Regions from separate parts of the Streptomyces sp. CWNU-52B genome, predicted to be linked through region 1. Evidence: riboswitches for the same ligand, from Rfam matches in the RefSeq annotation. Region 1 holds a riboswitch; each other region holds the start of a gene.
What was found. Region 1 has a riboswitch for cyclic di-AMP ahead of ACLVWQ_RS26505 (C40 family peptidase). Riboswitches for the same ligand answer to the same signal wherever they lie in the genome.
Positions count from the first base shown of each region.

Region 2: it holds a riboswitch for cyclic di-AMP, as region 1 does, so the genes downstream of both, ACLVWQ_RS15630 (C40 family peptidase) here and ACLVWQ_RS26505 (C40 family peptidase) in region 1, are expected to answer to the same signal.
Region 3: it holds a riboswitch for cyclic di-AMP, as region 1 does, so the genes downstream of both, ACLVWQ_RS32530 (M23 family metallopeptidase) here and ACLVWQ_RS26505 (C40 family peptidase) in region 1, are expected to answer to the same signal.

Region 1 is NZ_JBLFJV010000028.1:119,565-129,860, reverse strand. Features, by position in the region: gene ACLVWQ_RS26510 (glutathione S-transferase family protein) at 1-456, shown strand, start outside; gene ACLVWQ_RS26505 (C40 family peptidase) at 488-2,134, opposite strand; cyclic di-AMP (ydaO/yuaA leader) riboswitch at 2,190-2,362, opposite strand; gene ACLVWQ_RS26500 (LamG-like jellyroll fold domain-containing protein) at 2,585-4,483, opposite strand; gene ACLVWQ_RS26495 (ABC transporter substrate-binding protein) at 5,200-6,540, shown strand; gene ACLVWQ_RS26490 (carbohydrate ABC transporter permease) at 6,552-7,634, shown strand; gene ACLVWQ_RS26485 (carbohydrate ABC transporter permease) at 7,631-8,581, shown strand; gene ACLVWQ_RS26480 (alpha-glucosidase/alpha-galactosidase) at 8,830-10,158, shown strand; gene ACLVWQ_RS26475 (endo alpha-1,4 polygalactosaminidase) at 10,221-10,296, opposite strand, start outside.
Region 2 is NZ_JBLFJV010000013.1:143,829-154,124, reverse strand. Features, by position in the region: gene thpR (RNA 2',3'-cyclic phosphodiesterase) at 1-333, shown strand, start outside; gene ACLVWQ_RS15640 (ATP-dependent Clp protease proteolytic subunit) at 617-1,276, shown strand; gene ACLVWQ_RS15635 (hypothetical protein) at 1,284-1,592, shown strand; cyclic di-AMP (ydaO/yuaA leader) riboswitch at 1,941-2,142, shown strand; gene ACLVWQ_RS15630 (C40 family peptidase) at 2,146-2,619, shown strand; gene ACLVWQ_RS15625 (DUF6328 family protein) at 2,719-3,351, shown strand; gene ACLVWQ_RS15620 (ATP-binding protein) at 3,367-3,810, opposite strand; gene ACLVWQ_RS15615 (helix-turn-helix domain-containing protein) at 4,073-4,930, shown strand; gene ACLVWQ_RS15610 (DUF397 domain-containing protein) at 4,940-5,161, shown strand; gene ACLVWQ_RS15605 (8-amino-7-oxononanoate synthase) at 5,145-6,281, opposite strand; gene bioB (biotin synthase BioB) at 6,495-7,733, shown strand; gene ACLVWQ_RS15595 (adenosylmethionine--8-amino-7-oxononanoate transaminase) at 7,726-9,057, shown strand; gene bioD (dethiobiotin synthase) at 9,059-9,793, shown strand; gene ACLVWQ_RS15585 (LuxR C-terminal-related transcriptional regulator) at 9,836-10,296, opposite strand, start outside.
Region 3 is NZ_JBLFJV010000047.1:253,832-264,127, reverse strand. Features, by position in the region: gene lhgO (L-2-hydroxyglutarate oxidase) at 1-129, shown strand, start outside; gene trmB (tRNA (guanosine(46)-N7)-methyltransferase TrmB) at 352-1,176, shown strand; gene ACLVWQ_RS32540 (PrsW family intramembrane metalloprotease) at 1,358-2,683, shown strand; gene ACLVWQ_RS32535 (aldo/keto reductase) at 2,680-3,630, opposite strand; gene ACLVWQ_RS32530 (M23 family metallopeptidase) at 3,763-4,812, opposite strand; cyclic di-AMP (ydaO/yuaA leader) riboswitch at 4,824-4,981, opposite strand; tRNA gene ACLVWQ_RS32525 (tRNA-Met) at 5,339-5,412, opposite strand; gene ACLVWQ_RS32520 (dihydrofolate reductase family protein) at 5,552-6,748, opposite strand; gene ACLVWQ_RS32515 (MarR family winged helix-turn-helix transcriptional regulator) at 6,805-7,320, shown strand; gene ACLVWQ_RS32510 (GTP cyclohydrolase II) at 7,389-8,066, shown strand; gene ACLVWQ_RS32505 (inositol monophosphatase family protein) at 8,218-9,072, shown strand; gene ACLVWQ_RS32500 (hypothetical protein) at 9,093-10,296, shown strand, end outside.

The DNA of each region.
Region 1 (10,296 bases):
GAGGCGACCTGGCACCACTACGACGGGCCGCTCACCGCGCCCGCGCTGTGCGACCGGTGGAGCGGACGCGTCGTCAGCAACCACACGCCCGACATCCTGCGCGACCTGGCCGACCTCTCCGGGCTCCGGGAGGCGGAGGCGGCCGGCCTGCCCGTGCTGCGGCCGCCGGCCCTCGCCGCGGAGATCGACGCCCTGCGTGAACTCCTCACCCGGGACGTCACACCGGCCGCCCAGCCTCCCGCGCGGGCGGCGACGCTGACCCTGCTCGACCATCAGCTGGCCGCGCACCCTCATGTGCTGGGCGCCGAGATCAGCGCCGCGGACGTGGACCTCTGGGTGGCGCTCACCCACCTCGGCACGGCCGACGCCCTGGCCCCGTACCTCAACCTGGAGCGGTACGTCCGCCGTCTCGGCCGGCACCCGGCCTTCCTCGGCCGGGTACGGGCGGGAAGTTAGGCCCAAGCTCCCCGCCCGCCGTGCGGACGGCTCAGGCGGGGCGTATCACGCTGTGGATCGCGGACTCGCCCGCCCAGTAGATCGACTCCTCGCGGATGGCGGCCCCCGGGCTCGGCGCGTGGACCATCATGCCGTTGCCCGTGTAGATGCCCACGTGCCCGACGGGGCCGCTGTAGAGGATCAGGTCACCGAGCCGGATCTCGGCGCCGGAGACCAGCGCGCCGGCGGTCGCCTGCTCGTGGACGGCACGCGGGAGGGCGACTCCCGCGGCCTTCCACGCGGCCTGGGTGAGGCTGGAGCAGTCGTACGAGCCCGGTCCCATGGCGCCCCAGACGCACGGCTTGCCGATCTGGGCGCGCGCGAAGTCGGCGGCCCTGGCGCCCTGCCCGCCGTAGCCGGGGTCGGGTACGGCCACCGCGGGCGCGGGCGCCGGAGCGGGGGCCGGCACGGTGTGGCCGGGGCCGGGAACCGCGTACCTGGGATCGGGCACGGCGTACCTGGGGGCGGACATGCCCTGCATGTCGAGGGCGACACCGGTGGCGATGGGGGTGCTCACGTCGACGTACCGGCCCGTGGTGCCGGCGTACTGGCCCGTACCCGCGTACTGGTCCGTGCCGAGGTACATGCCGCCGCCGAGGCTCTGGTCGGCGGCGGCACTCGTGGCCGCGCCGGGATACATGGGCGTGCCGGGGTACATGTCCACACCCGGGCGCATACCCGCGCTCGGGTCCGTGAGCGCGCCCGTGTCCGTACCCGCGTACGGCGTGCCGCCGGTGTACAGCGGGGTGCCGTAGCCGATGACCGGCTGCTGCCAGGAGTCCGTCACGGTCCGCGCGTAGGCCTGCTCCGGGGCGGGGCGCCAGGCGTTCTCGACCGGCCGGGACTCGATCGGCCCGGCCTCCGTGGGCCGGGTCTGCGGGGTCTCCGTCGGCCGGGCCTCGATCGCCGCGACGGGCGGTGCGTTCCGCCTGGCGAGGTGGCCGGCCAGCAGCTCACGGGCCTGTCCGAGCTTGCGCTGGTTGCGCTGCTTGGAGGTCCTCAGCGTCGCCTGCGACGGTCCGGCGGCCGGTCCCGGCAGGGCCGCCAGGTCGGCCGCCCGGCGCTGCGCCGGCACGGCCGGCAGCGCGGTGGCGGGCCCCGCGGTCAACTCGGCCACGGGCCGCGCGGTCAACTCCGCCGCAGGTCCCGCGCCGCCTCCCGCGGACGGTCCCGCCGTCAGTTCCAGTACGGGCTTGTCGGCCGGCCTCTCCCGGTCGCGGCCGCTCGGCCGGCCGCCCGCGTCGGCGGGCCGGGACCCGGCCGAGCCGCGGTCCGGCATCCGGTCGGGCGGCAGGACCGCCGGGAAGACGGGGCCCAACTGCGCTCGCCCCACGTCGAACCACTGCTTCGCGACGTCCGGGAGCGGGGCCGCCGCATCGGCTGCGCCGCCACCGCGGCCTCCCCCGCCGCCGCCCCCGTTCGCGTCCCTGGAGGCCGGCTTGGCCGTGCGGGTCGCCGCCGTCATCGCCCGGGTCGCGTTGAAGTTCCCGGTGGCGTTCTCGACCCGGTCGTAGAGGTTGGTGATCCGCTGCTGGACCTCCTCGCGGCTCGGCTCGTCGCCCCCCTGTGCGGGGGTGCCGGCGGAGGAGAACGGGTCCACGGAAGCGGGGGCCGCCTTCACGAGGGCGGACCGGGACATGCCCGGGAGGCTGGTGCCTCCGGGGCGCGGCGTTCGTTCCGGCGCGATGGAGACGACTCCTTCCGTGCTCCGCCTGCCGGGTCGACTGTCGGGTCCGGGCGGACGGTTCCGGAAGGTATGCCCTACGGCCGCTGCCCGCTGGGCAGTCGGGCCGATTCACCCTGAAGATCGACGGGACCTCCGGCTCCGGCTGCCGTACGGGCCTGCCGGATTCGGCGGAGGCCGCCCGACCCGGCGAGGTTCACCGGAGGGAGTCGTACGGCCTGTCGCCAACTTAGCCAACATGTGTGTCTCGCGTGAAGATTGAAGTGCGAAGTGTCCGATATGTAAATGTGACCTTCGTCGTACCCAAAGGAGACATTCCGTGGTCGATCACCCCACGGCGACGGGAGAGACGCCCCTGCGGCGCCCCTCCCGGACCTCCGGGACCTCCGCGGCCGCTCCCGCGCCTCAGTCGAAGGGCGTGAGGAACTCCCGTACCGGCAGCGCCCTGTTCACGATGCGGGTGTCGCCGATCCAGCCGTAGAAGCCCTGCCCGAAGCTCTCGTCGAACTGCGTGGCACCGAGGACGAACGGCTTGCCGAGGGTGGCGATGCCGGTGGACGGCTGCGTGGGATTGCGGGCGATCTTCGACCCGTCCACGTACATCACCGTGCGGCGCCCGTCGTTGACGAGCGCGATGTGCATCCAGCGGCCCACGGGCACCGCGTGGCTCCACGACGTGGGGTCGGCGTCCTGCCGCTCCGGATAGACCACGAACTGGAGGAACCGCTCGGGCGACAGGTTGAGGCTGCAGGTGGGTTCCAGCGGGGACCAGCCCGTCGTCTTGCCCGCGTCCCCGTTGCGCCCCTCCCAGCTGAGGATGCCCATCCAGGCGTGGTCGCCCTCGAAGGGTTCGGGCAGCCTGACGAAGGTCTCGATGGTGTAGCCGCGGGTGAACTTCTCACTGTTCAGGGCCGCTCGGCCGGCCGTCGTCAGGATCGCGCCGCGGTCCGGGCTCTTGCCGCCGTCGAAGCGGAGGCTGGCGTGCGCCGGCTGACCGGGGTGGTGGTCGGGCGACCAGGTGAGGGCCTCGGACCCGCTGGAGGCCAGCCGGCTCACCGTCAGGTCGTTCCCGTTGCCGGTCAGGTCGCGGACGACGGCGCCGTTCCCGACCGGCTCGCCGGCCGTTCCGCCCGCGGCCGTCCCGGACGCGTCGAAGCGCCAGTACGCGACCGTGCCGCGCGGCATCACCGCGGAGGCGGGGCGCGGCTTCGGCACCGCCACGGGGGCGAAGCCGGCGAACCGCTCGTCGAAGTCGATGTCCAGGCTGAACCGGTCGGTGGGCCCGGTCAGTTCGATGGTCTCGGCCTCCAGCGGCGACCGCTCGTCGGCGTCACGGGCGAGGAGCCACGGCGAGAAGGTCTCGACGTCGACGACACCGCGGACCAGGTCGAACCCGTACGTGCGGATCATCCCGGCGCCACCGTAGTAGCGGTCCTGGTAGTTGGTGATGTGGACGTGGACATCGTTGTCGGCGTCGTTGCGCAGGACCGTGCGTCCCGGCGGCCAGTAGTGCCCGCCCAGCGCGAGGAAGATCTGGTCGTTGCCGCGGACGAGCCCGTCCCACAGGCGGGTGCCGTTGTCCGACAGCTGCGCCTTGCCGTCGTCGTCCGACCAGGCGATGTCATGGGTGGTGAGCACGGCGGGCAGCGTGGGGTGCGCGTCGAGGACGCCCTGCGCCCACCGCAGCCCCTTGTCCGAGATACGCCAGTCCAGGGCGAGGACCAGCCATGACCGGTCAGCGGCCGTCAGCACGTGGTAGGTGTTGTAGCCGTCGGGCGAGGCGCCGCGGTAGGTCGGCATGGACGCGTAGCGGGCGGGCCCGAAGGCCGCGAGGTACGCGGAGTCGCCGCGCTGGTCGTCCCCCGAGGCGATGTCGTGGTTGCCCGCCAGGACGCTGTAGGGCACCTTCCCGTGGATGGTCCGGAAGGTGTCGGCGGCGCGCTCGATCTCGTCCTCGGTGCCGTGTTCGGTGACGTCTCCGAGGTGCGTCATGAAGGCGACGTTCGCCTCGCCGCGTTCGGCGACCAGATGGCGGAAGGCCTCGCGCAGCGGGGCGGGGTCGGAGCTGTCGGCGTCGAAGAGGTACTGGGTGTCGGGGAGGACGGCCAGGACGAAACGCGGGCTGTGCGGGTCGAACCGGCCGGCCCGCGCCGCGGCGGCGGAGGACGCGGACCCGGCGGACGCGGAGGCGGCCCGCGCCGGCGTCTCGAAGGCGGCCACCGCCGCGCCGGCCACCGGCAGGGCGGCCGCGGCTCGCAGCAGCGAGCGTCTGTGCAGGGGATTCTGTTGTTCTGCCGCAGTCATGGACCACTCCGTAGGACGAGACCGGTCAGGGCCGAACCGGACAGGACTGAACCGGACAGGACGGGACCGGATAGGACAGGACCTCGTGGGACGAGACCCCTTGGCAGCCCGTACGCTCCTCACCCGCCACGGCCGGGTGATGGCGGGGAGTTGAACGCCCGCTGCCGTCCGTCCGGACGTCTGGCGGCGCGGGCCGGGCCCGGTCCCGTCGGATTCCGCGCGACGCCGCTGCGGAATCAGGACGGCGACGCCCCCGGGGATCACCTCTTGACACGTGTGGACCTGCTCGCTTTACTCCATCCAACGCCAGCATCTGAGCACCTGGCGTGAGAGGGACGCCCAGCCGGTAGACGGTCACGCATCGTGAGCCCGGACACAGTCGCCAGGACGGCCGCACAGCGGCGGATTCCGAGGCGGGGACGTACCCCCCGGGTCCCTGGAGCTCGTCATGTTCCTCCCCCCTCGCGCAGCAGGACCGCAGTACGGACACTCGGCGTTCCCGGGCGACACGGGTGTTCCCGGCTGCCGATAGCAGCCGACGACTCCGCGGTACGCGCAGAACCCACGGCACACACCGGCCGCACCGTACGCACCACCACGCCGGGTGCTCCGGTGCTCGCGCCGTCGCACATCACACCGTCGGCCGTGCCGTGCCACCCCTCATCGACTCGTCGACATCCCGCACCGTCCTACGCACACACTCCTCGGGGGCTCACATGGCCGCAGCAATCCGTCCGAGCGGCACTCCCACCGGACCGACCCGCCGCACCGTGCTGCGACAGGGCGCGGCGGCGGCCGGAGCCTCCGCCGCCGCGGCCGCCCTGTCGGCATGCGGTGCCGGAGCGGGCAGCGGGGTGGACGCCGACGGGCGTGTCCACATCGAGGTGTGGCACGGACAGACCGACACCGGACGCGCCGCGATCGAGGACCTGACAGCGCGGTTCCACCGGACGCACCCGGACATCAGGGTCGACCTCGGCGGCGGAGTCCTCTCGGACGCCATGCTCCAGAAGATCACCGCCGCCCTCGCCTCCGGTTCGTTCCCCGACATCGCGTACGTCTTCGGTTCCGACCTGGCCAGCGTCGCGCGCAGTCCCTCCGTGGTGGACCTGACCCACACGTTCAAGTCCGGCCCCGTCCCCTGGGAGGACTTCTGGGCACCGGCCCGCGAGGCGGTCACCCTCAACGGCCGGGTCAGGGCCGCCCCCGCGCTCATCGACTCACTGGCGGTCGTGTGCAACAAGAAGCTCTTCCGCGACGCCGGTCTGCCGCTGCCGCGCCCCGGCTGGAGCTGGGACGACTTCGTGGAGACGGCGTCCAAGCTCACCGATCGGGGCCGGGGCGTCTTCGGCACCGGCTGGCCCGGAGTGGGCGACGAGGACACGGTGTGGCGGCTGTGGCCGATGGTGTGGGACCTCGGAGGTGAGGTCGTCTCCGAGGACGGCCGGCGGATCGGTTTCGAGGACACCGGCCTCAAGGCCCTCCAGACGGTGGAAGCGCTCGCGAAGGCGAAGAGCGTGTACATCGACCCCAAGACCGGCAGCGAACAGATGTACCGGGTCTTTCTCTCCGGCCGCATGGGCATGGCGGTCACCGGCCCATGGCAACTCCCCGACATCCGCCAGGCGAAGGTCGACTACCACGTCGTGCCGCTGCCCAGCTACAGCGGCCGGCCCATCACCATCTCCGGGCCCGACACCTGGACGGTGTTCGACAACGGCGCCGCCCGCGTCGAGGCGGCCCGCACCTACGTGACCTGGCTGTCGGAGCCCGCCCAGGACGTGCGCTGGGGCATCGAGGCCGGCAGCCTGCCGATGAGCCGGGGCACCCAGGCGCTGCCGCGGTGGCAGAAGCAGGAGGACAGCACCCCGGGACTGCAGGTGTTCACCAAGACGCTGGAATCGGCCCGGGTGCGCCCGGTGCATCCGGCGTACCCGCAGATCTCGCAAGCACTCGGCCAGGCGATCACCGCCGTGCTCCTCGGCCGCAGTTCCCCTGCCGAGGCCCTGCGCGACTGCGCGGAAGAGGCCAACGCCGCCCTGCTCATTCCGCGTTGAGAGGACCTGCCATGTCCCGCCTGCCCACCCCACTGACTCTCACGGACCGGGGCGAGAAACGCGGTCCCCGTACGCGGCCACGTCTCCTCGCCGGCAACGGCGGTACGAAGCCCGGCAGTCCACCGGGCCGCGGCGCCCCTCGCCGGCGGATACGCCAGGAGACGGCGACGGCCTGGGCGTTCATCTCGCCCTCCGTCCTCGTCATCCTCGGACTGAGCGTCGTCCCGGTCGTCTGGTCGCTGCTGCTGTCCTTCCAGGCCGACGACCTGGTGACACCCAGCCGATGGGTCGGCCTCGACAACTACCGCGCTCTGGCGCAGGACCCGCACTTCGACGAGGCGGTGCGCAACACGATCGTGTACACGGCCCTGTACGTGCCGCTGAGCATCGGCATCGGGCTGCTGCTCGCCCTCGCCCTGAACCGCCGCATCCGGCTGGTCGGCCTCTACCGGACGCTCATCTTCGTGCCGTTCGTCATCTCGGCCGCGGCCCAGGGAGTGCTGTTCTCCTTCATTCTCGACCCGGAGTTCGGCGCGGCCAACGCCGTCCTCAACGAGTTCGGCATCTCCCGTCAGGGCTTCTTCAGCGATCCGGGGCAGGCGTTGTTCGCCCTCCTCGCGATCTCCCTGTGGAGCGGCACCGGATTCTGCGTGGTGGTGCTGCTGGCGGCCCTCCAGGACGTCCCGCCCTCCCTCACCGAGGCGGCCCGCCTCGACGGGGCCGGGCATCTGCAACTGCTGCGCCATGTCGTACTGCCCACGCTCACCCCGGTGATGACCTTCCTCCTGCTGTGGCAGACCATCACGTCCCTGCAGGTCTTCGACCTCGTCTACGTCACGACCAAGGGCGGCCCGCTGGGCTCCACCACCGTGATCGTCTACTTCATCTGGGAGCAGGCGTTCAAGAACTTCACGGCCGGTTACGGCGCGGCGGCGGCGTACGCCCTGGCTGTCGCGCTGCTGCTCCTCACCGTGGTCCCCCGGGCGGTGCGAGCCCTGCGTGACCGTGTCCGCCCGGACCGGCGACCGGGCCGGAGCCTGGACAAGCACGTGGACAAGCACGTGGACCAGCACCTGGAAGGAGCCGCACGATGACGACCGCGTCCCCCTCTCCGGCCGCGTCCTCCGCGCCCCGCACGTCCTCCGACGCCGCTGTTCCCGCACCCGCCGGAGCTGCCGGACCCTCCGTCCCCGCCGGAGCTGCCGCGGGACCGGCCCGACGCCGGCTCCGGCTGCCGTTCAGTCCCTGGCACCTCCTGCTCGCCCCGCTCTGTCTGGTCTTCGCGATTCCGCTGATCTGGCTGCTGATCAGTTCCGTCATGAGCGACGCGGAGATCAACAGGTTCCCGCCGGCCCTGTGGCCGTCGCGGATCGACCTGGGCGGGTACCGGTACGTCATCGGCAACGCGATGTTCCCCCGGTGGTTCCTCAACTCGGCTGTCGTCTCCCTGACCGCGGTGGCGTCCAACCTGCTGCTGGGCTCGCTGGGCGGTTACGCCTTCGCCCGTATGCGGTTCGCCGGTTCCCGGCTGCTGCTCGGCCTGATGCTGGCCACGATGGCGATCCCGTTCCAGCTGACGATGATCCCCACCTTCCTGGTCATGAAGCGCCTGGGGCTCGTCGACTCGCTGGGCGCGCTGATCGTCCCTTCCCTGGTCACTCCGTTCGCGGTGTACCTGCTGCGGCAGTTCTTCCTGTCGCTGCCCAGGGAACTGGAGGAGGCGGCGTGGCTCGACGGCTGCTCACGGCTCGGCGTGCTCTTCCGCGTGGTGCTGCCGCTGTCCCGGCCGGCACTGAGCACCGTGGCCGTGCTGACGTTCCTCACCACGTGGAACGACCTGACCTGGCCCCTGATCGCCATCAACCATGACACCCAGTACACGCTGCAACTGGGCCTGACGACGTTCCAGGGGCTGCATCACACCAAGTGGTCCGCGGTGATGGCGGGCAACATGATCACGGTACTGCCCGTGCTGGTCGCCTTCCTGTTCGCCCAGAAGACGTTCATCCAGTCGATCACGTCGAGCGGCCTCAAGGGGTAGCCCGCGCTCCCGCCCCGTCCTGCGCCTGCGCCCCATTGCCCTGGCCGCAGCGCGCCTCCGGTCCGGCCGTCGCCGTCCGGCTGCCCATCCCACTCCAGCTCCCGCTCCCAGCCCCAACTCCAGCTCCCAGGAAGGCGGATGCCGCACACCTTCGACCCACCGGCCACACGGCGGTGCTCCCGCCCAGCTGACCTACGTGCGCGGCCATGACCGCCCTCGCACACACCCGTAAACGGAAAGAATCTGTCATGACCCTCAGCACCCCGAAGATCGCCTTCATCGGCGCGGGCAGTGTCGTGTTCACCCAGGGCCTGCTGGCCGACCTGCTGGCCTTCCCCGAGCTGCGGGGCGCCCATGTCGCGCTGCACGACATCGACGCCGAGCGCCTCACCACCGCCGAGGGAGCGGCCCGCCAGATCGCGGACCGGCTGACCGGGACCGGCGGTGCCCGTCCCCGGATCACCGGCCACCTGGACCGCCGCGAGGCACTCCAGGGAGCCGACTTCGTCATCAACATCGTGCAGGTCGGCATGGGGGACGCCACCCGGACCGACTTCGACGTCCCGCAGCGCTACGGCCTGCGGCAGACCATCGGCGACACCCTGGGCATCGGCGGCATCTTTCGCGCGCTGCGCACCTTCCCCCTGCTCAAGTCGCTCGGCGCCGACATCGCCGAGGTCTGCCCGGACGCCTGGCTGCTCAACTACACCAACCCGATGGCCATGAACGTCCAGTACCTGACCCGGGCCACCGGGCTGACCCGCGTCGTGGGGCTGTGCCACTCGGTGTACTGGACCATCCACGACCTGGCCGAACTGCTGGGCGTACCGCACGAGGAAGTCACCTACCGTGCCGCCGGCGTCAACCACCAGGCCTGGGTGCTGCGTCTGGAGCACCAGGGAGTCGACCTCTACCCCCGACTCGACGAACTGATCGCGAAGGACCCGCAGTTGCGGCGCCGCGTCCGCGTCGACATGTACCGGCGTCTGGGCTTCTACCCGACGGAGACGAGCGAGCACTCCTCCGAGTACGTGCCCTGGTACCTGCACCACGACAGCGAGATCGAGAGGCTCCGGCTCCCGATCGGCGCCTACCTCGGCATCGTCGACGAGAACGTGGCCGCGTACGAACACACCCGCGAGGCGCTCGCCGCGGGTACGCCGCTGCCGGTCGAGGGCACCATGGAGTACGCGCCGCAGATCATCCACAGCATCGTCACCGGTACGCCGCGCACCGTCTACGGCAACGTCCCCAACCACGGGCTGATCGACAACCTACCGGCCTCCGGCGTCGTCGAAGTGCCCTGCCTGGTCGACGCGCTGGGCGTCCAGCCGACCAAGGTCGGTGCGCTGCCAGCGCAGTTGGCGGCGCTCAACCGCAACTACCTGAGCATGAACGAGCTGGTGGTCCGCGCCGCCCTCGAGGACGACCCCCGGTCCGTCCGCCAGGCGGCCATGGCCGATCCCGCCACCGCCGCGGCCCTGCCGGTCGAGCGCATCTGGGACCTGTGCGACGACATGGTACGAGCCCACGCGGAGCTCCTTCAGCCCGCGCTGCGCGCCACCCTCGGCCACTGAGAGGCGGCCGGAGCCGCCGTACCGGTCCGTCGGTCATGCCGACGGACCGGTACGGAGCCGGCTCAGCAGGCCTTGCGCACGTACGCGCTGCCGCCGGGGGCGGTGACGAACACGTCACGCAGGACGACGCTGAGGCGG
Region 2 (10,296 bases), on a different contig from region 1:
CTGCGCGGAGGCGGACACTTCGACGAGCGAGTGCTGTGGAGCGGCATCGAGGGCGATCTCGACGGGCTGCACGAACTGGCCGAAGCAGTACGGGCGCGGGTCAGGGACTGCGACATCGCCTTCGCCGAACGGCCGCTGCGTCCCCACCTCACGTTGGCCCGCGCTCGCCGCTACGACAACGCGTCCGTGTCGGCGGCGGCCGCCTGCCTCGACGGCTTCACCGGACGCCCTTGGCAAACGGAACGCCTCCATCTGGTCGGCAGCACGACAAGTGGCCACCCAGGTCCGCGACGCTATCTGGACATCGACACGTGGGCACTGGCCATTGATTGAGGGCGTCCCGATCCGAGACCGTCGCTGACTGCTCTCGAACTCGAATGCGCGCGGTGCCCTGCGCAGTCGGTTTGTGCTGCCACCGCTCATGGGTCACGCCGCCACGCTCGATGAAGCCGAGCTCACCCTTGCGCTCCGCGGTCTCATCGTCGTCGAACCACTCCGGACCGGCGCTGCACCCTGGCCTGCCGTGATCTCTGGATCGCTGGAACACCCTCACCCCATAACCTAATGTACGTCCTGTACATTTTTTACAGGACCTCTCCCGGAGGAGGCGTGTGTCATGAACCGACCGCCGGCCCGACCGTTCGCCCGACCGTCCGCCCGCCACGCGCTGCCCGAGTTCACCGAGCGCACCGGTTCGGGGACGCGGACCATGGACCCGTACTCCAAACTCCTCGAAGAGCGGATCGTGTTTCTCGGGACGCCGATCGACGACACCTCGGCGAACGACGTGACGGCGCAGTTCATGCACCTCGAGTACCAGGCACCCGACCGGGACATCTCCCTCTACATCAACTCCCCCGGCGGCTCGTTCAGCGCGATGGCCGCCGTCTACGACACGATGCGGTTCGTCAGCTGCGAGGTGGAGACCATCTGCCTGGGGCAAGCCGCGTCGGCCGCCGCGGTGCTGCTGGCGGCGGGCACCCCGGGCAAGCGGTACGCGCTGCCGGGCGCCCGCGTGCTGATCCACCAGCCGTCGCTCTCCGAGCCGGTCCAGGGGCAGGTGTCCGACCTGGCCGTCCAGGCCGACGAACTGGCCCGTACCCGTACGCGTCTGGAGGATCTGCTCGCCCTGCACACGGGGCAGAGCCGGGAGCGGATCGCCGCGGACATCGAGCGGGACAGGATCCTGGACGCCCCCGGGGCGCTGGAGTACGGGCTGGTCGACCGGATCGTCCCGAGCCGCAAGGCGGCCCTCGGCGCGTCGGGCGCGAGGTGAAGCGCGGATGCTCCCACCCGAGTTGCCCCCGCTGCCGGCACTGACACGGGCCGAGGCCGAGTTGATCGACCGCTATCTGGAGGTCGTCGATCTGCTCGGCCGGATCAACCCGGCACACGCCGGCGACACCTACCGCGGACTGCGCGCGGCCCAGGCCCTGGTCGGCAAGGCCACCGCGCTGCGGGACGCCCTGGCCCTGATGCACCAGCGGGGTGAGCACGAGGTGCACGCGCCGACCCTGGCGCGGGCGCTGCGCGTCCTGGACGGTGAGCGCCGGGCGGGCCGCGTCGCTCTGCCGCCCGGCTCCGACACCTGACGTACACCCCGTGTCCCGGCGTCACGCAGGCAGGCGACGAGGCGTCCGGGCCGGGAGCGAAACGGACCAGACGGTGTACCCCCGGACGGCGTAGAAAGTGCTGCCTTTACAGGCCCCCGGGAGTTGCGCAACACGCGCGTCCCCGAGGCGGGATCAGCCACTCCTGTGCTGGTGCGGGGGTCAACGACGTTCTCGACACCCACCCGTGAAACGGGCTGTCCACCCGAACGGGTGAGTGGTGAGTAAGCCCACAAATCGCCGGTTCCACTCGGCATTTGGGACATCGGTGCGTCAAGATCCCTTCCGACGACAAGCCCCCGCCAGCAGCGGCGGGGCGGTCCGGGCGGACGCCGAGTCCTGCCGCTGCCCGGATGACCGGTCGACAGAAGTGGATCGGCAGGAGTGGAGGACCCAAGCACGACGGGTCGCCGGAACGGTCACGCCATGGCCGGGCCGAGCTGCCCTTGGGGTGAAGCCGCAGCAGCGGCCGGGCAACTTCGCCAGCCCGAATCCGACAGGTCATCCTTCACAGGCGGCTGACGAAGGGTTGCGCATGTCTGCGCTCAATCGTGTCCCGTCGCTGTTCACCAGGGCCGGTACCGCATCGGCTCTCACCCTCGCCGCTGTCGGCGGCGGCATAGTGGCCCCGGGCTTCGCGTCCACCGCCGAAGCGGCCACACCCGCGACGAAGGCACTTCAGGTGGCGGCCTCCAAGAAGGGTTCCCTGTACAAGTACGGGGCCGCGGGGCCCAAGCGCTTCGACTGCTCGGGCCTGACGCTGTACTCGTTCAAGAAGGCGGGCAAGAGCCTGCCCCGTACGGCCGCGGCCCAGTACAACAAGACGAACCATGTCTCCGCCTCGAAGCGCAAGCAGGGGGATCTGGTCTTCTTCCACTCGGGCCGGAACGTCTACCACGTCGGCATCTACGCCGGGAAGGGACGGATCTGGCACTCCCCGAAGACCGGGGAAGTGGTGAAGCTCCAGAAGATCTGGACGAAGAGCGTCTGGTACGGCCGAGTCAGGTGATCTGCCCGCGAGGTGGCCGTGGCGATCACCACGGCCATCTCGCCCACCTCGTGAGGCCCCGGATGTGTTTTCGACGGCGGAATGGTTAGCCGTTCACCCATGGCCGAACGTCAGCACCCCCGAGCACACCTCCAGGAACACCTCCAGGAGCACCCCGAGGAGCGCGACGAGACCCGTCTGGAGCGCGCCGACCGGAACTTCAACGAGCTCCTCCAGGAGCTGCGCGTCACCCAGACCGGCGTTCAGATCCTCTTCGCCTTCCTGCTGACCCTGGCCTTCACCCCGCGGTTCCCGTCGCTCGACACGGTGCAGCGCACCACCTACGTCGTCACCCTGCTCCTGTCGGTCCTGGCGGCCGCCCTCTTCACGGCGCCCGCCGCACTGCACCGCCGGCTGTTCCAGCAGGGCGCCAAGCCCCAGATCGTGCACGTCTCGTCCCGTCTCGCACAGGTCGGCCTCGCCGTGCTCGCGGTCGCTCTCGCCGGTTCCGTCCTGCTCGTCGTGGACGTGGCGCTGGGACGTACCGAAGGCATCCTGGCGGGCGCGGCCACTCTGGTCGTGTGCACCGGCCTGTGGGCGGTCATGCCCCACCTGGTGAAACGGGCCGCCGACAAGACCGCGGCCGCCGGCAGCGGCACGGACGCCGAGGCCGACGCCACGGTCGACGGAGCATCCGACGGCAGAACCCCGGCCGACACGCAGCCCCCACCCGCCCGTCCCCCGAACGAGTGAAAGCGGGCGCAGGCCTCAGTCGGTCCGCGCCGACTGCGCCGGTACCGCCCAGGGGAGCACGATCGACACGGTCTTACCGCCCTCGCTGGTGGGCCGGACCAGGAGCCTGCCGCCGCTCTCCGCGGTCAGCCAGCGGATGATCACCAGTCCGCGGCCGTTGTCCTGCTGGACGGCCGCGGGCAACCGCTGCGGGAAGCGCGGGTGGCTGTCGGTCACCCCGATGCACAGTTGTTCGTCACGGTCGAGCTCGATGTCCACCGTAAAGGTGGGTGACAGCCCGAATGTGTGCTGTACCGCGTTCGTGGCAAGTTCGGAGACGATGAGCCGGACCGTGTCGGCGGCCTCCGAGCCGGACGGGAGTCCCCACTCCGCCAGGACGTCGGTCACGTACCTACGGGCGGCCGAGACCGAGGCGGGATCGCTCGGCAGAGTGACGGATGCTTCCTGGTGATCTGCCATGCGACGTAGTCCCTTTCCCACGGGACCGGAACCCCACCCGAAGAGGATGACTTCGGGCACGGTCCCGGACTGGTGCTTGCGCCAGAGTGCCACTACCTCGGCGTTCTTGGTGCCGATCCACCAAGATATGCATATATCTGTCGCTCGAAGCGGTGAACTCTACGGCGGTCGACCATATTTGGGCATGGACCCGGTTTCTCCTCTACCGTCGGCGTGACGCCGAGCGCCACAGCGTCGGCGCGACGGTCGGAAGGAGACGGCCATGCAGCACGGCCCCGCGGTGCGCCGCCGTAAACTCGGCGCCGAACTGCGTGCTTTACGTGCCCTCGCGGGCCTCACGAGCGGTGAGGCGGCCCGCCGCGTGGGCTGGCACCAGTCGAAGGTGAGCCGGATCGAGACCGGCCGCAGCGGCGTCAAGCCCGCGGACGTACGACTGCTCCTGGACGCGTACGGCGTCGAGGACCCGGCACAGTACGAGTTGCTTGTCGTGCTGGCGGGCTCCGACGAGGACGGACGGCACCACTGGTGGCGCGCCTACCGGGGCCTCCTGCCGACGACGTACAGCGATTTCATCAGCCTGGAGTCGCAGGCCGGCGCGATGCGCACGCTGGAGAACTCCGTCGTGCCGGGCCTCCTGCAGACGCCCGAGTACGCCCGTGAGGTGACGCGCGCCGTCGTGGGCGCGGCGCTCGACGACGAGGTCGACGCACTGGTGCGGGTGCGCCTGGCGCGCCAGGACGTGCTGCGTTCGAATCCGCCGCTCCGGCTGAGCGCCGTCCTGGACGAGGCGGTGCTCCGGAGGACCGTCGGCGGCCCGGAGGTCATGGCGCGTCAACTGGAGCGGCTCCAGGAGGCCGCGCACCTCCCTCACGTGCGGATTCAGGTGCTGCCGTTCGGAGTTGGCGCCCAGATCGGCATCACCGGGCCTTTCGTAATGTTTTCTTTTCCGAACAAATCTGATCTGGATGTGGTTGTTCTCGACCACTTGACGAGTAGCCTCTACCTCGAACGGAAAGAAGACCTTCAGGCCTACAGCAAGGCCTTCGACTCCCTTCAGGTCCACGCCCTTTCGCCCAAGGACACGTTGGATTTCCTCGCCGGTGTCACTTCCGGCGCATAAGGAGGCACCATGGCCGCCATGCCTCGGTACGTACCTTCCAGCACACGACTGCACGGTGTGCGGTGGCAGCGCAGCAGCCGCAGCACAGGAATGAACAACTGCGTCGAGACCGCCCGTCCGGGCTCCGGCCCCTGGGCCGGTCTGCTCGCGGTGCGCGACTCCAAGAACACCTCGGGGCCCGCCCTGCTCTTCGACCCCGTGGCCTGGGAGGGCTTCATCGGCGCGTTGTGAGGATCACGTCCACGGCCCGGTCGAGCTGCCCGTCGGTGAGATCCGCGCGGGCGGTGAGCCGCAGCCGTGAGACGCCGTCCGGCACCGAGGGCGGACGGAAACAGCCGACGGCCAGACCCGCCGCACGGCAGTCCGCCGCCCAGCGCAGCGCCCGCTCGGGAGAGGGGGCGCGCACGGAGACGACCGCCGCGTCCGGCCGTACGGCTTCCAGGCCCTCGGCCGTCAGGCGTTCGTACAGAGTCGTCGCCACCGCACGCGCGCGCGTGGCCCGTTCCGGTTCCCCGCGCAGCAGCCGCAGGGCCGCCAGGGCCGCGCCCGCCGACGCGGGTGCCAGCGCGGTGTCGAAAATGAAGGTGCGGGCCGCGTTGACCAGATGGTCGATGACGTGGGCCGGGCCCAGGACGGCGCCGCCCTGGCTGCCGAGCGACTTCGACAGCGTGACGGTGGTGACGACGTCGGGCGCGCCCGCGAGCCCCGTCGCCCACGCCGCGCCACGCCCGCCGTCGCCGAGCACTCCCAGACCGTGCGCGTCGTCCGTCACCAGGGCCGCGCCGGACTCCCGGCAGACGACGGCCAGCTCCGCCAGCGGGGCCGCGTCGCCGTCCACCGAGAAGACCGTGTCGGACACGACGATCGCGGGCCCGGTGCGCGTGCCCAGCGCCTTGCGGACTGCGTCGGGGTCGGCGTGGGCGACGACCTGGGTGGTGCCGCGCGCGAGACGGCAGCCGTCGATCAGGGAGGCGTGGTTGCCCGCGTCGGAGACGACGAGGGAGCCGTGCGGCGCGAGCGCGGTGACGACGGCGAGGTTGGCCGCGTAGCCGGAGGAGAAGACGAGGGCCGACTCGAAGCCGCAGAACGCGGCCAGTTCGCGCTCCAGTTCCGCGTGCAGTTCGGTGGAACCGCTGACGAGCCGGGAGCCGGTGGCACCGCCGCCCCACGCGCGGGCGGCCCGCGCGGCGGCCTCCGTCACCTCGGGATGCCGGGCCAGGCCCAGATAGTCGTTTCCGGCGAGATCGAGCAGCGCGGAGTCGGCGGGGCGCGGACGCAGCGTCCGGACGAGTCCGGCCCGCCCGCGGGCCAGCGCCTGCTCGTCGATCCACGCGAAGGGCGACTGCGCCATGTGTCCTCCGGGCCGTGAGGTCGAGGGTGTCCCGGGAGAGGGTCCGGACACGACGTTCCGCCCGGCCGCCCCCGACTGCCTTTTGTAGGCACCGCACAGACCCTAGCCCGGCCACCAGACGCCCATGATGTGGCAATGTCCACACGTCGAGCCGACTCTGTTGTCCGGTTCCTCCTTGGCCCGGCGAGGTCGGATAGGCCAGGATCGGACCCCATGGACCTGCTGAACACGCTGCTGGACAAGGGGCTTCGGCGCGAGCTGCCGACCCGCGACGAGGCGCTGGCCGTGCTGGCCACCTCCGACGACGAACTCCTCGATGTGGTGGCCGCGGCCGGCAAGGTACGCCGCCACTGGTTCGGCCGACGGGTGAAGCTGAACTACCTCGTCAACCTGAAGTCGGGCCTGTGTCCCGAGGACTGCTCCTACTGCTCGCAGCGGCTCGGCTCAAAGGCCGAGATCCTCAAGTACACGTGGCTGAAGCCCGACCAGGCGTCGCAGGCCGCCGCCGCGGGGCTGGCGGGCGGCGCCAAGCGGGTCTGTCTGGTGGCGAGCGGACGCGGGCCGACGGACCGTGACGTCGACCGGGTCTCGGACACCATCAAGGCGATCAAGGACGGGCACGAGGGCGTCGAGGTGTGCGCCTGCCTCGGGCTCCTCTCGGACGGCCAGGCCGAGCGGCTGCGCGAGGCGGGGGCGGACGCCTACAACCACAACCTCAACACCTCCGAGGCCACGTACGGGGACATCACGACCACCCACACGTACGCGGACCGCGTGGACACGGTCCGCAAGGCGCATGCCGCGGGCCTGTCGGCCTGCTCCGGTCTGATCGCCGGGATGGGCGAGAGCGACGCGGACCTCGTCGACGTCGTCTTCGGACTGCGGGCGCTCGACCCGGACTCGGTGCCGGTCAACTTCCTGATCCCGATGGAGGGCACCCCGCTCGCCGGGGAGTGGCACCTCACACCGCAGCGGTGTCTGCGGATCCTCGCGATGGTCCGGTTCGTCTGCCCCGACGCCGAGGTGCGGATCGCGGGCGGGCGCGAGGTCCACCTCCGTACGATGCAGCCCCTCGCGCTGCACCTCGCCAACTCGATCTTCCTCGGTGACTACCTCACCAGCGAGGGACAGGCGGGCCAGGTGGACCTGGACATGATCGCGGACGCCGGGTTCGAGGTGGAGGGCACCGGCGAGGTGACGTTGCCGGAGCACCGGGTCACCGCCGCCGCGCGCGGAGGATGCGGTTCCGGTTCACCCGCGGAGGCCGGCTGCGGCTCGCACGAGGGCGCGGACGCGGGGTGCGGCGCGCACGAGGGCGGCGGGTGCGGTCCCCGCGACTCGGCCGCCGAGGAGGAGCCGGTTCCCGGCGCAGCCCGGGTCTCCGCGGCGCGTACGGACCTGGTCGCGGTACGCCGCCGGGGCGCCGGAACGGATCTCGCACCCAATGCCTGACCTGCCCCCGCCCGGCCCCTCCCGCTCCCCCTTCCTTCCCCCGGCCCCCTCCCCTTCCGTACGTGAGCTGCTCGATCTCGACCGGCGGCACGTCTGGCATCCGTACGGGCCGATGCCCGGCCGGCAGGAACCGCTCGTCGTGGAGTCGGCGAGCGGGGTACGGCTGCGGCTGGCCGGCGGGACCGACGAGCTGATCGACGGGATGTCGTCCTGGTGGTCGGCGATCCACGGCTACAACCACCCGGTGCTCAACGAGGCGGCCCACGACCAGCTCTCCCGGATGAGCCATGTGATGTTCGGCGGCCTCACGCACGAGCCGGCCGTACGGCTGGCGAAGCGCCTTGTCGACATGTCGCCCGATGGTCTTGAGCACGTCTTCCTCGCGGACTCCGGGTCGGTGTCCGTCGAGGTCGCGGTCAAGATGTGCCTCCAGCACTGGCGTTCGCTCGGCCGGCCCGGCAAGCAGCGCCTGCTGACCTGGCGAGGTGGCTATCACGGCGACACCTGGCAGCCGATGTCGGTGTGCGACCCCGAGGGCGGGATGCACGAGCTGTGGCAGGGCGTGCTCCCCCGTCAGGTGTTCGCCGACGCGCCCCCGGCCGCGTACGAGGAGTCGTACGCCGAGGAGCTGCGGGAGCTGATCGAGCGGCACGCGGACGAACTGGCCGCGGTGATCGTGGAGCCGGTGGTGCAGGGCGCGGGTGGCATGCGGTTCCACTCGCCCGCCTATCTGCGGGTGCTGCGCGAGGCGTGCGACGCCCATGACGTGCTGCTCGTGTTCGACGAGATCGCGACGGGCTTCGGACGCACCGGGACGTTGTTCGCAGCCGGGCACGCGGGGGTGACGCCGGATGTGATGTGTGTGGGCAAGGCGCTGACCGGCGGATATCTGACGATGGCGGCGACGCTGTGCACCTCACGGGTCGCGGAGGGCATCTCGCGGGGCGAGGTCCCGGTGCTCGCCCACGGCCCGACCTTCATGGGCAACCCGCTCGCCGCCGCCGTGGCCTGCGCCTCGATCGACCTGCTCCTCGGCCAGGACTGGCAGACCGAGGTCAAGCGTGTCGAGACGGGACTGCGGGACGGTCTGGCACCGGCGGCAGAACTGCCGGGCGTCCGGGACGTACGGGTCCTCGGCGCCATCGGGGTGGTGCAACTGGACCACGAGATCGACATGACCGCGGCGACCCGGGCGGCGGTGCGCGAGGGTGTGTGGCTCCGCCCGTTCCGGGATCTCGTGTACACGATGCCGCCGTACGTCACCGACGACGCCGATCTGGCGCGGATCACGGCGGCCGTGTGCGCGGCGGCGCGGGAGGGCTGAGATGACGGTACTGGTGATCACGGGGACGGGCACGGAGGTCGGCAAGACCGTCACGACGGCCGCCGTGGCCGCGGCGGCTCTCGCGGCCGGGCGGTCGGTGGCCGTGCTCAAGCCCGCGCAGACGGGTGTGCTGCCGGGTGAGCACGGGGACGCCGACGAGGTGGTCCGGCTCGCGGGGCAGGTCACGGCCGTCGAACTCGCCCGCTACCCCGAGCCGTTGGCCCCCGCGACCGCGGCCCGGCGGGCCGGTCTGGCGCCGGTGGGACCCGAGGAGGTGGCCGAGGCCGCGGGCGAACTGGCCGCAGATCACGACCTGGTGCTGGTGGAGGGCGCGGGCGGTCTGCTCGTACGGTTCGACGACGCGGGCGGTTCGCTCGCGGACGCGGCGCGGCTGCTGGACGCACCGGTGCTGGTGGTCGCCTCCGCCGGGCTCGGCACGCTCAACACGACGGAACTGACCGCGCGCGAACTGCGGTTCCGGCGCCTCGACCTGCTGGGCGTCGTCATCGGCAGCTGGCCCGGCGACCCGGACCTGGCGTCACGCTGCAACCTCGCGGACCTGCCGACGGTGGCGGGGGCACCTCTGCTGGGCGCACTTCCCGAGGGTGCGGGCCGCCTCCCGGCCGCCACCTTCCGGACGACGGCGGCCAGTTGGCTCGCGCCGCGACTCGGGGGATCGTGGAGCGCGGCGGGATTCGGTGGCGCCCGGTCCGCGGACAGCCGGCGGCACCGATGATCTCCGCTGCGCCGCGGGCATCGAACGACGGTCCGGCGGAGCCTACTCCTCCGACGCCAGGAGCTTGACGAGCTCGATCCGCGACCGTATGCCGAGCCGGTTGAAAACTCCCCGCAGATGGTGATCGATCGTGCGTGGGCTGAGCAGCAGCCGCGACGCGATCTCCCGGTTGGTGGCACCCTCGGCGGCCATCCGCGCCACCGTCAGCTGCTGAGCGGTGAGCAGGCCGCCCGCCTCGCGGGACCCGTTCCGCGGCCGGACCGGCTCGCCCAGCGCGCGCAGCTCCGCCCGCGCCTGGGCCGCGCAGTGCGGGGACCCGAAGTACTCGAACGCCTCAAGGGCGCTGTGCAGCCGGTCACGGGCCTCCGTACGGTTGCGCAGCCGCCGCAGGGCGCCACCGAACAGCAGCTCCGTACGGGCGCGTTCGAAGTCGCGGGTGCCGTCCGCGTGCAGGTGAAGGGCCGTGCGGTAATGACCGGCCGCCTCGGGGCCGGTGGCCAGCA
Region 3 (10,296 bases), on a different contig from region 1:
GACTTCCTGATCCAGGAGGGCCCTCGTACGGTCCACGTACTGAACGCACCCTCCCCCGCGGCCACGGCATCCCTCCCCATCGGCCGAGAGGTGGCCACCCGGGCCCTCACCGCCCTGGCGGACGCCTAGAACACCCGACCGGGCGGAGACGACGTCGCGGCGGCCGCCCACGGACGGAAGGGGCCGTGCCGGTACGCCGCGGTTCGCCGCGTAGCTTTTCCCCACCGCCCCCACCTCGGTGGCGGAGGGCAGTACGCCCGGCTGCGGCGGACTCGGCGTACCGGCACGGCCCCGACCCACAACACCGGCCGGCCGGCCACCCCACACCCCACGCCGTAAAATCGACCTACTGTGTCTGACTCACCCCGCACCCCCGATCCCGACGTCCCGCCGCTGGACGCGCCCCGCACCCCCCGTCCCAAGAGCGAACCCCGCTTCCCCGACGGCCCTCAGGCCGACCCGGCCGGCTCGCACTTCGACCGACAGATCCGCAGCTTCCAGCCCCGCCGAAGCCGCGTCACCCAGGGCCAGGCGGACGCGCTGCAACGCCTGTGGCCCAAGTGGGGCCTGGACATCGACGGCCGACGGATTCTCGACCTGGCCGAGCTGTTCGCCGCCGACCTCCCGGTCGTCCTGGAGATCGGCTTCGGCATGGGCGAGGCGACCGCGCGGATGGCCGCCGAGGACCCGGGCACCGGAATCCTCGCCGTGGACGTCCACACCCCGGGGCAGGGCAACCTCCTCAACCTCACGGACCGCGCCGGCCTGTCCAACGTCCGTGTCGGCAACGGCGACGCGATCATCCTGCTCCGCGAGATGCTCGCCCCGGACTCCCTCGCCGGCCTGCGCGTCTACTTCCCGGACCCCTGGCCCAAGAAGCGCCACCACAAACGGCGCCTGATCCAGCCGGATTTCCTCACCCTCGCCGCGTCCCGCCTGCGCCCCGGCGCGCTGCTGCACTGCGCGACGGACTGGGAGCCGTACGCCGAGGTCATGCTCGACGTGCTCACCGCGCACCCGGACTTCGCGAACACCCGGCCCGACGGCGGCTACGCGCCGCGCCCCGACTTCCGCCCGCTGACCCGTTTCGAGGGCCAGGGCCTGGAGAAGGGCCACGTGGTGAACGATCTCCTGTTCCGCCGCGTACCGCATGGTGCGAACAGCACAGGAAGCTGATCGCAGCTGCTCTCGGCAGATCGAAGCCGACCGCAGCCGACCGCACCAGCACGGGGCTCCCCGCCACAGCGCACAAGCGCCGCACCCAGCCGACGGGGGAGGAGCCGGATGTCGCCAACAGCCCCCGCCCCTGACGGCGCGCTCTCGCGGGCCATGCCCCTCCGTCGTTAGGGTTTTTGTCATGGCCACCAGCCCCCCACCCCCGACACCCCCCGGCACCTCCGCCGGGGGCACCCGTCGGCGCGCTCACTGGTGGCAGCGCAAGTGGGTGCGCTACGCGGCGCTGTCCACCCTGCTCACCCTGTCCGGCCTGGTCATCCTGGCCCTGGTCCGCAAACAGACCGGCACGGAGGGCTTCCTGGTGGGCCTGGGCCTCGCCGTACTGCCCGTCCCGCTGCTCGTCGCCGCGTTCCGCTGGCTGGACCGGGTCGATCCGGGTCCGTGGAGAAACCTGCTGTTCGCCTTCGCGTGGGGCGCGTGCGCGGCCGCGCTGATAGCCATCGTCGCGAACAGTTTCGCGACGCGGTGGATAGCGACGGCCACCGCGGACCCGTCGCACGCGGACACGCTCGGCGCGACCGTGATAGCGCCGATCGTCGAGGAGTCGGCGAAGGCCGCCGCGGTCCTGCTCGTCTTCCTGTTCCGCAGACGGGACTTCACCGGGATCGTCGACGGCGTGGTGATAGCGGGCGTCACGGCGACGGGCTTCGCGTTCACCGAGAACATCCTGTACCTGGGCACGGCGTTCGGCACCGACCAGCTCACCGGCGACACCGGCATCTTCTCCGTCACGGCCGCCACCTTCTTCGTACGCGTGATCATGTCGCCGTTCGCGCACCCGCTGTTCACCGTGCTGACCGGCATCGGCTTCGGCATCGCCGCGCTCTCCGCGGACCGCGCGCAGGTGCGCCGCGTGCTCCTGCCGATCACCGGGCTGCTGCTCGCGATGGGCATGCACGCGATGTGGAACGGGGCGTCGGCCTTCGGCGAGTACGGCTTCTTCGCGGTCTACGCGGCCTTCATGGTCCCGTCGTTCGGGCTGCTCACCTGGCTGGCCGTGTGGACCCGCCAGCGCGAACTGCGCACGATCCGCACCGAACTGCCGTCGTACGCGATGGCCGGCTGGCTCACCGGACCCGAGCCGTTCGTCCTCGGCTCGATGAAGGCACGGCGGCTGGCCCGCGAGTACGCCACGGAACACGGCGGCCCCGAGCTGGGCCGCGCGGTGGCGGAGTACGAGGCGTACGCGACGACGCTGGCGTTCCTGCGCCACAGGGGCCGCCACGGCAGGGCGGGCGCCGACTTCGCCGTACGGGAGCGGGAGCTGCTCGAACAGCTGTGGGCCCGCCGGGAGCCGGCCCGCCCGGCCCTGGAGTACGCGGCGAGGGCGACGGCCCCGCCCCCGCCCCCTTGGCCGGGACACGGCTACCCGTACGAGCACCACCACGGCCACCCGTACGGGCACGCGGTACCGCAGTACCCCACGTACAACCCGTACCGCTCCTAGGAGGCCCGGGAAGCCGAGGTCAGCTTCGCGAGGTCCGCGTCCGTGAGCGAGAGCGACGCCACCTCCAGCAGCGCCGGCAGCTGCTCCACCGTACGGGCGCTGGCGAGCGGCACGGCGACCGTGGGGCGGGACGCGAGCCACGCCAGGGCGACGGTGGCGACCTCGGCCCCGTGCTCCTGGGCGACCTCGTCGAGCGCGGCCAGCACCCGCCGCCCGCGCTCGGACTCCAGGTGCCTGGCCGCGGACCCTGCCCGGGGACTGTCGACCTCGGCACCGACCCGGTACTTGCCGGTGAGGAAGCCCGCGGCGAGCCCGTAGTAGGGCACGGCGGCCAGGCCGCCCCGCGAGGCGATGTCCTGCAACGGGCCCTCGTAGGTGTCGCGGGAGACCAGGCTGTAGTGCGGCTGGAGCGCCACGTACCGCGCGAGACCCTCGCGGTCGGAGACGTCAAGAGACTCCTGGAGCCGCTCCGCGGAGATGTTGGACGCGGCGATCGCCCGCACCTTGCCGGAACGCACCAGCTCGTCCAGGGTTCCGAGGATCTCCTCGACCGGTACGGAGGGGTCGTCGCGGTGGGTGTAGTAGAGGTCGATGTAGTCCGTCTGCAGCCTGCGCAGCGACGCGTCGACGGCGGCCTTGATGTTCACCGCGGACAGACCCTGGTACCGCGGGTGGGAGCCGACCTTGGTCGCGACGAGCACGTCGGCGCGGTTGCCGCGCGCCGTCAGCCAGTCGCCGATGACCGTCTCGGACACTCCGCCGTCGTTGCCGGGCGCCCAGGACGAGTACGTGTCGGCGGTGTCCACGAAGTTCCCGCCGGCGGCCGTGTAGGCGTCGAGCACGGCGAAGGACTGGGCCGCGTCGGCGGTCCAGCCGAAGACGTTGCCGCCGAGGGCGAGCGGGAAGACCTCGAGATCGGACGCACCCAGCTTGCGAAGAGAAGTCATGGATGCGTCAACGGCCGCGACGGACGGCCGTATTCCACACGTACGCACCACGTACGCACCGTTCCACACGTATGACCGCTCCCAGCCGGGAGCGGTGACGAACCGGAGCGGTGACGAACCGGTGCGGGCTGTCTACGGGTTGAGGCCCTTGCCGCGCAGCCAGGCCATCGGGTCGATGCCGGTGCCGCCGCCGGTGTGGACCTCCAGGTGGAGGTGCGCCCCGGTGACGTTGCCGGTCGCGCCCACGCGGCCGATGACGTCGCCCGTGCTGACCTTCTGCCCGACACTGACGCCGATCGACGACTGGTGGGCGAACCAGAGTTCCGTACCGTCGTCGAGCGTGAGGATCGTGCGGTAGCCGTACGACCCGCTCCAGCCGGCCTCGGTGATCGTGCCGCTATGGATGGCCTTGATCGGGGTACCCGTGGGAGCGGCGAAGTCCAGACCCGTGTGCTGACCGGAGGACCACAGCGAGCCGGACTGCCCGAAGGTGGAGGTGATCGTGTACGAGGAGGTGGGCAGCGTGAACTGCTTGGCGAGTTCGGCGAGGCGCGCGGCCTCGGCCTTCGCCTCGGCCGCTTCTTCCTTCTCCTTCTTCGCGGCGGCGGCCTTGGCCTTCGCCGCGTCCTGCTCCTTGGCGGCGGCCTCCGCGGCCTTCTTCGCGGCGGCGGTCTCCGCGGCCTGCTGCGCCTCGCGGTCCACCTGGTCCTGCTGGAGCTCGGCCTGGAGCATGATGCGGGCGCGCAGGGCCTCTCCGGCGTCCTCGCTGCCCTCTTCGGCGTCGGCGGTGGTGAGGCCGGCGCTGGTGAGCGGCGTGCTGGAACCCTCGGGAGCCTTGTCGTCCGAGATCAGCGAGCCGACGTTCGGCAGGTCGGGGATCGAGATCGACACCGGGGGCTTGCCGGTCTGCGCGCTGGCCATGCCGCCCGCGCCGACGGCGGCTATGACACCGACGCCGAGAACGGTCGAGCTACGGGCGAGTCCTCCGCCACGCTGCTTGGAGACGCGGTGCCGGCCGCGGATGGGAACAACGGAGTCCGCTGTGGGGTTCCAGGGTTCCCAGGGCTCCTCGTCCTTACGGACGCCGTAGCCGAAGGTGTCGGGCTTCTTCTCGTCCGAGGACTCACCCGTCACCTCGTCAGGTACGAACGAGGGGGTGGGTGCAGACCGGTTGAACGCCACGTGGGCGCGCTCCTTTCCTTCCTTCTCGCCTACCGGGTTAGCTGACGGGTTCGGAGCAGGAAGGTCTCCTACGCGTGCCGATCGCGGTGTGCTCCACCACGAAAGACCTGCGATTCACCCCATGTAGGTGGTTCCCCGGTTCCCTTGCGGGATTCGGCGCGTGCGCACGGAGCCGTCTCTTGTGACGGCTGGGACACCGCGCTGCGTTATCGAACGTTAATAGACCCGGGCACCGGATTCCAAGCTGTTCCGGATGATCGTTAAGGCTCCTGGCCTGGACTTACAGGTCATCAGCGGGGTAAACCGGGCGAGTTGATCGGCATTCACAGGTTTCAGATTTCCTGACGGTGTGTCAGTTGTGATGCGCAGGGGGGTCACTCGACTACGGCTGGTGATATAGGCCGGGACGACCGCGGGCGCCGGGACGATCGGCGGGGACGGGCGACCGCGCCGGGAACGGCGCGGTCACGGGTCGGGAAAACACCTGAGGCCGGAATCCCATCGGATTCCGGCCTCAGGCCTTGAGTAGCGGGGACAGGATTTGAACCTGCGACCTCTGGGTTATGAGCCCAGCGAGCTACCGAGCTGCTCCACCCCGCGTCGTTAAGACCACTGTACGCCATCTGCGGGACCCGAAGCACACGGGTTGCCGGGGCCGCCTCTCAACCCTCTCGCGGCAGCCCTCTCCCGAGCCACCGCGAGCCACCGGGCGAACCGCAGCGAGCCGCCGCGAGCCGGGTCAGCCGAGGTGCTGCCGGTTGGGCGCCTTGGCCACGTCCTCGTACTCCGGGAGCACGAGGACGTCGGCGCCGGCCGCGGCCAGCAGCCCGTTCCCGTCCGCCCCCGCCACGAACGTGTCGGGCTCGCGCCACGCGGTGACGACCCGGCGCACACCCGCGTCGAGGATCAGCAGGGCGCAGGGAGCGGGCCGGGAGGCGCGGCGGGCGCAGGGCTCCAGGCTGCTGTAGACCGTGGCGGCCGGGAGGCGGGGGTCGCCCGGCTCGATCTTGGCGAGCGCGGCCTCCTCGGCGTGCGAGACGGGGTCGGACTCCCTGGAGTACCCGCGGGCCAGCTCCGTACCGTCGGCCGCGACGACGACCGCGCCGACGCTGAAGGCGGTCCGTGAGGGCGGGCACTCGGCGGCCAGTTCGCAGGCGAGCTCCAGCCACCGGTGGTCGGCGGCGGAGGGGACGGGGCCGGTGCCGGGCGCGGTGGGCACGTACCGCATGAGCACCACGTCCCCCACGGGCCGCGTCTCGATCAGCCGCATCCGGCCGCGGGGGCCGCCGGGGTACTCCCCGGGCTGGAACAGCCGCGGCGCGTCCAGCTGCCCCACCACGAGCGGGGCGAGAGCGAGCTGCAACTCGTCGGCGAGGCCCTGCTGGAGGAGCTGGGTGTGGACCCGGCCGCCGCCTTCGACCATGAGCCGCCGCACGCCTCGTACGTCGTGCAGGTGGGTGAGCACGGCGCGCCAGTCGAGCCGGCCCCCCACGGAGACGACATCGACGCCCGCTCCACCCGATCCGCCCGCTCCAACCGGCGCGCCCGATCCGACCGGTCCGATCAGCCCGCTCAGGGCGTCGCGGGCGGCCTCGGCGCCCTCGTCGGTCGTATAGACGACCTTCTCACCGCCGGTGGACCAGAAGTTGGCGCCGGGGTCCAGGTCGCCGGTCCCGCTGACGGTGACCTTCAGCGGGTACTCCGGCCGGCCCGCGGCGACGCGGGCGGCGCGCCGTTCGACCGAGTTGACGAGGAGCCGGGGGTTGTCGGCACGCAGGGTGCCGGCGCCGACCAGGATGGCGTCGGACCCGGCCCGTACCTCGTCGACCCGGTCGAAGTCGGCGGGGCCGGAGAGCAGCAGCCGTTCGGGGCCGGTGTCGTCCAGGTAGCCGTCGAGGGAGACGGCGGCGGACAGCAGGACGTAGGGCCGGGACATGAGCGCTCTTTCTCTCGGGCCTTGGTTCAAGTTTGAAGCAAACCTACACTGGACGCATGACGACCCGCTGGCTCACCGCCGAGGAGCAGCGCGCCTGGCGCGCCTACATCGCCGCCTCCCACCTCCTGGAGGACGCGCTCGACCGGCAGCTCCAGCAGGAGGCCGGCCTGCCGCACCTCTACTACTCCATCCTGGCCAACCTCTCCGAGGCGCCGGACCGCCGCCTCCGCATGACCGACCTCGCCGAACGGACGAAGATCACCCGCAGTCGGCTGACGTACGCGGTGTCGCGCCTGGAGAAGGACGGTGCGGTACGCCGCGAGGGATGCCCCACCGACAAGCGCGGCAGCACCGCGGTCCTGACCGACGAGGGGATGACGCTGCTGGAGCGCACGGCCCCCGGCCATGTGGAGACGGTCCGCTCGGCCCTCTTCGACCACCTCACCCCGGAACAGGTGGGGCAGCTGGAGGAGATCTGCGCGGGTGTCGCCCGGGGCCTGGAGGGCGGGGGCCCGCGAACCGCCTCGGACGACGTCCCGTGGCGCCGCCGCTCGTCGGGCGCGTGTCCGTAGGCGACGGGCAGTCATTGCTTTAACTTTAAAGCATGAGCTAGGGTCTGGACTCTGGATCTGCTTCAAATATGAAACAGATGACGAACGTGGACCGGAGTACCCGCATGCCCGAGCCCCACTACCCCGCCGCCACCCAGCGCTCGCGCGTCCGGGTGCCCCTGCGCTTCCACGACGGCTACAGCGTCGACGCCGAACTGGTCACCTTCCACGGCCTGGCCGACGGCCAGGAACACGTGGCGATGATCCTCGGCGACCTCGACCCCGCCGGCGCCACGCCCCTGGTCCGCCTGCACTCCGAGTGCCTGACGGGCGACGCCTTCGGCTCGTCCCGCTGCGACTGCGGCCCGCAGCTGCGCGAGGCCGTCGAGCGGATCGCCGAGCGCGGCGGCGTCCTCCTCTACCTCCGCCAGGAGGGCCGCGGGATCGGCCTCTACAACAAGCTCGACGCGTACGCCCTCCAGGACGAGGGCCTCGACACGTACGCCGCCAACACGGCCCTGGGCCTGCCCGAGGACGCCCGCGACTACACGGCGGCGGCCCAGATGCTCACGGCCCTCGGCATCACGGAACTGGACCTCCTGTCCAACAACCCCGACAAGGCCGAACAGCTCCGCGCCCTGGGCGTGGACGTACAGCACCGCGTGCCGACGGGCGTGTTCACCACGGCCCACAACGTCCTCTACCTCCGCGCGAAGGTCCTCCAGACCCACCACACGCTGCCCTTGTCGAAGCTCACGGCGGGCTGACCCGGCCACCCGCCGACACCACTCGGACAACCGAACGCCCTGTCACCAGGCCGCCGTCTTCCGGGACGGTCCGTGACTGTGCCAGGGTGCTGCCACAGCCCTTGACGCCGAGGGCCGAACGTCGTCTGCCCGAGCCGCCGGAGGGTTCTTGATGTCCGTTGCCCCGCTGTGGGACGAACTCGCCGAACGGCTTCTCCCGGTCTTCGCCGAGTACCGCGGCCACCTCGGGGATCTCCCTGTCGAAGTCAAGGCGGACAGCACCCTCCTCACCGAGGCGGACGTCACGGTGCAGCGGATCATCATCGACGCGATCCGGGCCGGTGAGCCGGACGCCGTGGTCATCGCCGAGGAGGACGAACGCCAGGGGCCTCGGGAAGAGGTGGCGGACGCCGGCGGGCGGGTCTGGGTGATCGATCCCATCGACGGAACGGCGGAGTTCGTCCGGGAGGGACGAGTCGAGTTCTGTTCGGTGGTCTGCCTCCTGGAGGACTGGCTGCCGGTGTCGGCCTTCGTCCTCGCCCCGGAACTCGGTTCGGGCCGTACCCCTCTCACCGTGACGGCTGACGCGCGTGCACGCCGTCTCACCCTCAACGGTGAAGAGGTCGCTCCCTCCGCCCCGCCCGAAGCGGAACGGTGGATCTCCGCCACCCGCAGTGCGGGAACACCTCCCCGGGGCTTCGACCCGGCAGCCGGGCAGGCGGGATTCCTCCTGAAGACGCGGACGACGTCGCAGACCCTCGACATGGTCCGCACCGCCGTCGACCTCAGCCGTGCCACGGACCCGGCCCTGCCGCCCTTCGAACTGTTCTGGCGACGCAGGCAGAAGGTGTGGGACGGGATCGCCGGCCTGTGCCTGGGCACGGCTGCGGGACTGCGCCACTGCGACGAAGAGGGCAAGGCACTGCCTGCGCAGCCGTCCTTCTTCAGCCAGGCGGAGCCCGTCTTCGCCTCCACGATCATGGGGCGGCCCGAGGCCGTCTCCTGGTTCCTCGACGCACCTCACTGACGACGCGGAGCGTTCGGCCGATGACACAACGGAACACCGACGTCCTCCTCGACGTCACATCCTTCATCAGCGCAGACGACTTTCTGCTGGCCCAGAACAAGGCCGCTCAGCCCGATGATCCGTTCGCCCGGCAGTGCTTCGTGGAGATCGTGCAGTCGCTCATCTTCATGTCCCGGGTGTACGTGGGACACCCCGTGCTGTCGAACCCCCGTCCGGAGGACTTCGGGGAACGCCCGCTGCTGCTGCGCGAACTGATGCGGACGGGTCTGACCCGTACCCTCCAAGCCGACGCCCCCCAGCAGAGACGTGCGGCGGACCTGGTGGACACCGCGCTCAGCGACCTGGAGAGCGTGCGCGGGATCACCAGCATGGCTCGCTTCGTGGAGCAGGCGTTCACCATCGACCGTGCCAGCGCCGGCTCACAGACCGCGCTCTCCAGCCGTTTACAGGGCTGGAGCGCGTTCCAGGAACAGAAGGTCCGGAACACCAGCGGTCATCACTCCTACCGCATCCCCACCCAGGACGGGGTCGAGGAGGACGGCTTCGGGGAATGGGCCCGCGCCGCGGCGGTCATCCTCGCCGGGCCCCTGCGGGACATCACCGCTCCCGGCCAGGGCAAGTACCTCATGGCCACCCTCGCGCGCGGCATGAAGTACCAGGCCCGCGCGGAAGCGGCCCAGATGCCGTACCAGTCCCATCCGCTCCGCAGGGACTTCTCCCTGACGTTCGACCTCACGCGGGACGGCGCGGGCGACGACACGGTGCTGGACATCATCCAGGCGGTGCGCGGTATCCACGACACGCTCAGCCGCACCGCCGGGCAGGACAACGCCCATCGACTGCGGCTGCTCGAACTGGAACTGCCGCTGCTGGGTGGCAGGTTGTGGGAGCCGGCCGAGGCCGGACGGCTGGACGACCATGGCTGGATCGCCCTCATCGTCCAGCGCGTGCAGGAGTACCGCGAGCGGGCGGCAGATCTCCGGCACGCCGTCGAACGCTGCGTCACCGACGAGGACCAGCTGCGCCTCGCCCGCGACATCGAAGGCGTGAAGCATCAACTCCTCGACCGGCTGGGGCTGCGCAGGGCCGAGATGTCCGCCATGGAGCAGGAGCTGGTGAGTTCCGTGGCGTCTGTCACCCAGGTGGCGACCGGGGTGCCCGCCGTCAGCGGCCTGTGGTTCGGGGCGCGGTCGCTGGGCAAGCAGTTCGCGTTCGTGGGCGCGC